Regions from separate parts of the Paenibacillus sp. B46(2026) genome, predicted to be linked through region 3. Evidence: riboswitches for the same ligand, from Rfam matches in the RefSeq annotation. Region 3 holds a riboswitch; each other region holds the start of a gene.
The links. A riboswitch is a leader RNA that binds a small molecule or an ion and turns the genes downstream of it on or off. The one in region 3 is predicted to bind cobalamin.
Positions count from the first base shown of each region.

Region 1: it holds a riboswitch for cobalamin, as region 3 does, so the genes downstream of both, AC1S8V_RS07450 (ABC transporter substrate-binding protein) here and nikB (nickel ABC transporter permease) in region 3, are expected to answer to the same signal.
Region 2: it holds a riboswitch for cobalamin, as region 3 does, so the genes downstream of both, cobJ (precorrin-3B C(17)-methyltransferase) here and nikB (nickel ABC transporter permease) in region 3, are expected to answer to the same signal.

Region 1 is NZ_CM165907.1:1,662,341-1,664,612, reverse strand. It holds gene AC1S8V_RS07455 (FecCD family ABC transporter permease) at 1-413, opposite strand, end outside; gene AC1S8V_RS07450 (ABC transporter substrate-binding protein) at 410-1,408, opposite strand; cobalamin riboswitch at 1,851-1,997, opposite strand; gene AC1S8V_RS07445 (histidine phosphatase family protein) at 2,137-2,272, opposite strand, start outside.
Region 2 is NZ_CM165907.1:6,327,475-6,329,746, reverse strand. It holds gene AC1S8V_RS27975 (uroporphyrinogen-III synthase) at 1-197, shown strand, start outside; cobalamin riboswitch at 398-587, shown strand; gene cobJ (precorrin-3B C(17)-methyltransferase) at 989-2,272, shown strand, end outside.
Region 3 is NZ_CM165907.1:270,769-273,040, forward strand. It holds gene AC1S8V_RS01250 (AraC family ligand binding domain-containing protein) at 1-742, shown strand, start outside; cobalamin riboswitch at 820-1,012, shown strand; gene nikB (nickel ABC transporter permease) at 1,180-2,118, shown strand; gene nikC (nickel transporter permease) at 2,119-2,272, shown strand, end outside.

The DNA.
Region 1 (2,272 bases), 1.4 Mb from region 3:
CCCGTCAAAAATGCCACCAGTGGCAACGTCCAGATTCCGATCAGTGCATACTGCAATCCGAAGAAAATCAGGAAGGCTGCACCCACCGAAGCACCGGATGATACGCCCAGGGTGAACGGATCTGCGAGCGGGTTCCGAAGAACCCCCTGGAATCCCGCACCGGCAATTGCCAGCGATGCGCCCACGAGCACGGCAAGCAGTACACGCGGGAATCTGACTTTCCATATAATCTGTTCGGCTGCTGCACTCCAGTCCGGCGTGATCCAGTCTCCGATCCATGGCAAGTGATGAAGCAGAATACCTGCAATGTCACGAATAGGCAAGGAAACCGAACCGATACCCGTGCAGATGAGCACGGTTAACACAAGCAGTATGATTCCTGCCGATGCGTACACGGCCAGTTTTTTACTCATTGGAACAGGTCAGGATAGATCGCTTTGGCTACTTCTTTCAGTCCTTCGGTTACACGAGGTCCCGGACGGCTGAGCAGATTGGCATCGAGGCCAATGACTGCATCGTTCTTCACAGCCGTAATTTGATCCCAGCCACTGCGAGCTTTAATGATTTGATCCAGTGTTTTGGAGTTTTCATCAATGACATCATTCGCATACAGAATCACATCCGGGTTGGAGGCAATCACATTTTCTTCATTGATCTGGTACCATTTTTCTTTGTCCGCAGCAACATTGATTCCTCCAGCTACAGTGATCAGTTCATCCATAAACTCACCCTTACCTACTGTCCAACCTGGGGAGAATTCAACGTATACATTTTTCTTCTCTTCCGGCTTAACTGCACTCACCGCTTCAGTTACATCCGTCACATCCTGTTTCATCTGGGTGATGAGCTCCTGAGCTTTTTCCTGATGATCCGTGATTTTACCGAATGTTTCGATATTGTTCATTACATCGTCGATTGATTTTGGATCGGTTTTGAAAATGGTAATACCTAGCTCACGCAGCTTCTTCACTGCATCTTCGCTCATGGAGATGCCTGTGAATACAATATCGGCTTCAGCCGCAATGATGGACTCTTCATTTGGCTTGGTTATGCCACCCATTTTCGCTTTGGTCGTTGCAGCTTCAGGATAATCATCATAGTCGGATACCCCTACAATCTGCTCGTCCAATCCAAGGGCGAATAACGTTTCGGTCTCAGCTGGAGACACAGATACGATTTTGGCTGGTGCCTTGTCAAACGTGAACGACTCACCCGTTGCATCGGTAACGGTAAGTGGATATTGTGTTTTGAGATCTGCCTGCGCCTGGCCCTGGGACTGCTCCTGTGCTGGCTGCTGTGAGGTACCTGTGCCCTCGTTCGTTGTTGCATTGCCACATCCGGCCAAAGCCAGTGCGAGTGCCGCTGCACTCAGCAGTGACGCTACGCTTTTCCAATTCTTGAAATTCATTCTGTTATTCTCCCCTTCTCTATTTACACTCTTTTTTCTTAATGCTCAAACTCTTACTACCCTTGCCTTGGTGTTCCTCTACAAGTTAAACCCATCAATTTTACACAAGGCCACTCCGATTGCAGTACCATCTTCCGATCGCTGTTATCCCCAGATTTTTTGATTCCCTTTTCGAAAGGGAAAATCCGGTGATAAGCGTATGCTTCCGATGTAGCTTTCTTGTAGAAAGCTTTAAGCGAACACTTCGTTTCTTCAGATCGGTTCTGCACTCTTCGTTAACGTGTAAAAGTTCGGTTCATCTTAAATGAACAATAAAAAATCCCCAATCCTTACGTCCAGGATTAGGGATGACGTCTCGCATATGGCGATCTGTACACGTCCAACGTATTGTTGTGCATGCACATAGAACTGCCCGAAACGCTGTCCTTTCCTCGAAGGAACACCGGTTTGAACGTCCAGGGCAGGTAACCTGACTTACAGGAATTGTTCCTGATTTACAGTGGCGGGACCGTGCCGGACTTGCACCGGCTTCCCTATTTCACCCGCATGCCATCCATGACTATGGAGTGCCATGAACCATTACTGCATGCACGCGGGACCCTTGGTCGCTGATATGGATTAACCATTCAAGTGAGCAATCTGCATTCATGTGCAGGCATTATTGCCTGTCACACGAAACTACAGTGCTGTCACACTTCTGTTGTGATTATAGGTTATATTGCACATCCTTACAACCCGATTCCCGGAAAAGCCATCCTCGTGCCAATCCACTGATCTCCATGTTGTTCCAGCCGTACCTGTATCGCTTGCCCCGGAATCACCTGCGTGTCCCAGAATCCCAGATCGGCAATGAGACGAGATAAT
Region 2 (2,272 bases), 830 kb from region 3:
AGCTTGAACCGATGCTCGAAGCGTTCAGACAAGGTGTAATCCCTGCATCCGTAGGCAAAGTGACTGCAAATGCGATGCGTGAAGAGGGCATTGAGGCATTGGTGATTCCGGAGGAAGAAAAGATGGGGGCACTTATCGTTGAACTTGGGCGTTACTTTGCCGCGGGTCATGCGGATAAGGTTCGTGGCCGTCAATAAAGGTTGATAAGTGAGCAGAAACGAACTCAATTCGTTGGTTGTTGGATGTTTATAACGAATGGGATAAGCTTAGGTTATTCCGGGTTCTGATCCGATTTTAGGATCAGGACTTTTTTCTGTTATGTCTGAAAATAGAAGAATGGATAAGTATCATAAGCATGGACATTATTTCCTGCACGGTGTTATTATGAAAACAATAATTGAATGAAAACAAGCAAGGTGCTCTTGCGTAAAGCGAGAGGTAACAGGGAATCGGGTGAAAGTCCCGAGCGGTCCCGCCACTGTAATGGTGAAGCCCTTTTTGATCCAAGTCACTCGCATAGCCGGGGAAGACAGAAAAGGAAGCTGATGATCCAGAGCCAGGAGACCTACCTTGCATGTGTCACCGAACCCTTCGCGGAAAGGAATGGTGTACGAAGAATCAGGAATTGGGCGAACAAGCGGTTCGCCCGGCTGGCCCCCTTGGCCACATAGTCACAGGATTACCCTCCGGGAGTCTGGGGCTGTGTTCTTGAGTGTACGTACATGCGTATCCCATCCGTTATAAGGATGGGATTTTTTTGTTTTTATATGAACGATATATCCCTACGATCCCCAGTGTTGTGTCGGGAAATTGAAGGTAGAGGAATAGATCAGATTGATCATGCAGTTGGTTTATAAGAACCGGGTTGGATGATCTGAGTTAACAGAGTTATGAATTGAACACGCTTAACAGTTGGGGAGAAGGTCGGCATAGCCGTCCTTCTTCACTGTTTAATCCGTACGACAAGTGTGATGAAGGAGGAGAAGCAATGCAAGGTCAAGGCAAGCTGCTAATTATCGGGTTTGGTCCGGGAGCAATGGAACATATCACGAAGCGGGCACTCGAAGCACTTCAGGAGAGCGAGGTTATTATCGGATACAACACCTATGTGGATCTGATTCGCCCTCTGTTGAGCGGGCAAGCGATTGTGCGCACGGGTATGACGGAGGAAGTAAGTCGTGCACAAGAAGCGGTCAGACAGGCGGAGATGGGCAAAATTGTTGCCGTCATTTCCAGTGGTGACGCAGGCGTATATGGTATGGCAGGTCTGGTGTACGAGGTGCTGATGGAGCAAGGATGGAAGCCCGATACCGGTGTTGCTGTCGAAGTTATTCCGGGCGTGTCGGCCATTCAGTCTTGTGCATCACTGCTGGGTGCCCCTGTCATGCATGATGCATGTACGATCAGCCTCAGTGATCACCTCACGCCGTGGGAGACCATTATTCGCAGGGTCGAAGCCGCAGCGTCCGCTGATTTTGTCATTGCCCTGTACAATCCACGCAGTGGACGGCGCACACGCCAGATCGTGGAGACACAGGAAATGATTCTGCGTTACCGTGACCCACAGACCCCGGTAGGTCTGGTGAAAAGTGCATATCGTGAGCGTCAGGGCGTTGTCATGACCACACTGGAGGATATGCTGAATCATGATATCGGCATGCTGACGACTGTGATTATCGGCAACTCCTCGACCATGATGTACGAAGGACTCATGGTCACCCCGCGTGGGTATCAGCGGAAATATACGCTGAGCACCGCGGAACAGTTGCTCAGACCCCATGAGCGACTGCGCACGGAAGCCGAGCCATGGTCGCTCGGCGCAATGGAAGCCCGCGCTGCCGCCTCCGGCGAGGCAGCGGGCGAGAGCGCGGCCAGCCATGCATCGGCCGCGCAGCCACAGGCGGAGCCAGCCCTGCGCGGCGCAAGCGCCGGAGCGGGCACGGCTCCGCAAGGGCAGCTGCCCGCTGGCGCAGGGGCGGCTGCCGCTATGCCTGCGGCAAGCCCGGCGAGTGGCGCTGGCACCGCCGTGCTTGCCGGCGAGCGACCTGCACCCGTTGCGGCAGAGGTCGCTCCGGGCCGGGTCGCAGAAGCGCCCCGCGCTGGCGCAGCTGAGCTCGCCGCCGAGGCGCTGACACGGCTCGCGGCAGGCGGCGCGCTCGCGGGCGAATCGGCGAGCCGCTGGCTGGACGCAACAGCGCCGAGCGAAGCGGCAAGTGCGCCGCAGGCTGCGACCGCAGCAGCGGTACGCACTGCGCCCGAGCCTGGGCGCAAG
Region 3 (2,272 bases):
CCCTGCCCATTATTGGGGACCGGGTGTACGTGATTCCTACGTTGTGCATTACATCCATGAAGGACGGGGTACCGTGTACATGGAGGATCAGGAATACAAGCTTAGCGAGGGACAGGGTTTTGTCATTCTCCCAGATACGCTTATTCATTATGAGGCAGATCCGAAGGAGCCCTGGACGTATTCGTGGTTCGGTTTTAAAGGCGTACAAGCCAAAGCATTCATGCAACGTGCCCAATTGAGCCCGGAGTGCCCGATATATGATGCCCATGATACGAATACGATGGAACAGTTGTATACGGAGATGGTCCAAGCTTCCACACGACCGGGAGGCGATGTGTTGAACCAGAGTCTCTTGTACCGCTTGATGGCAGAATTAATCTCTTCTTCGCCTGTGGAGGAACAAATAGGGCAACTCCTTTCAAATAAAGAGACGTACATCCGGCAGGCGGTGCAGTTTATGGAGAACAGGTACAGCCAGCGAACCTCCATTCTGGATATTGCCCAAGCTGTGGGGCTGGATCGCACGTATCTATCGGGATTGTTCAAAGAGCGATATGGCATGTCGCTACAGTCCTTTTTTCTGGAGTACCGTATGAATCGTGCTGCCGAACTTCTTCAGAATCCAGGGCTGTCGGTCAGTGAAGTGGCCCATTCTGTCGGTTACACGGACCCATTATTGTTTTCCAAGATGTTTAAGCGTGTGACGGGCGTATCTCCGAAGGGGTCGAGAATTCGCGATTAGCTGCACCTATTGCTTCAAATTTAAAAGAAAAGTTTTGATCATTAAACGTTGTCCCGCTATACTGATACAGTAGTGTAATTGAATATGTGGAACTTGGTGCTTTGCCCGTCAGGGTGGAAGCTTAATAGGGAAGTCCGGTGTAATACCGGCGCGGTCCCGCCACTGTAACAGAGGAGTCAGGTAGCGATAATCCACTGGTTTAAGCCGGGAAGGAGCTGCAAGTGACGATGATTCTGGAGCCAGGAGACCTGCCAGGTTTAACAAACACAGTAGTACCCTACGGGAGATAGGAAGGTGTTTAGAGAGCATGATTTTTTCTGAAAATCTGTTTATTTAAGGCGTCCTCATCCAGTAACACGGAGAGGGACGCCTTTTTTGTTATGGACGGAGAACATCATGGCACATACATAAAGTTTTGGGGAAGGACGTTTGAGCACTTGAGCAGATATATCGTTAAACGTTTATTACAACTGGTTGTCGTATTGTTCGGCATCACGTTTCTGACGTTCCTGCTAACCTATCTGTCTCCTGGAGATCCGGCCAGACTTATGCTCATGTCTACAGGAGTAACGCCATCGGATGAGCTGGTCATGCAGGTGAGGTCAGAGCTTGGATTGGACGAACCTTTTCTCTACCGATACGGGACATGGCTGGGACAGGTGGTGACCGGAGACTTTGGTACGTCATATAAATACAATCGTCCCGTACTGGACGTGCTCATGGCACGGCTCCCGGCAACGCTTTGGCTAACAGGAAGCGCTATGCTTCTGGTTATTCTGGTCTCATTTCCACTAGGAATGCTGTCGGCTGTCTACCGTAACCAATGGCTGGATTATGTCATTCGTCTGTTCTCTTTTGCCGGATTATCGATGCCCAGCTTCTGGTTGGGGATGTTGCTCATGTTGGTCTTCGGTGTACAGCTGAAGTTGCTGCCAGTGATGGGCAATTCTGGATGGAACAGCCTGATTCTGCCTGCATGTACACTCGCGATTCCACTTGTTGCCCAGTACAGCAGACAGATTCGTACGGTCCTGCTGGAGGAGACAAGCCAGAACTATGTGATCGGGGCAAGATCCAGAGGTGTGAAGGAGTCGATCATTATTTTGCGTCATATTCTCCCTAATGCCCTGCTGCCGATTGTTACCCTTATGGGCATGACGACAGGTGCTTTGTTAGGTGGTGCAGCGATTGTGGAAAGTTTATTTGTGTGGCCGGGCGTTGGACAGATGGCCGTGGATGCGATTTTCACAAGGGATTATCCGCTGATTCAGGGGTATGTCATCTGGATGGCGATTATATATGTCACGCTGAATCTGCTGGTTGATGTATGGACACATCTTCGTGATCCCCGAATCCGACTGGATGTGGATGTATAGATGAGAACCTTCGGACTTGTATTACTGCAAAATCGCTGGTTCACATTCCTGCTGTCTCTGACCGTCTTCTGGATTATTCTTGCCATGGTTGCGCCGCTGCTCGCACCACATGATCCACTTGCAACGAACTTTGCCAAAGTGTTGCAGCCATCCA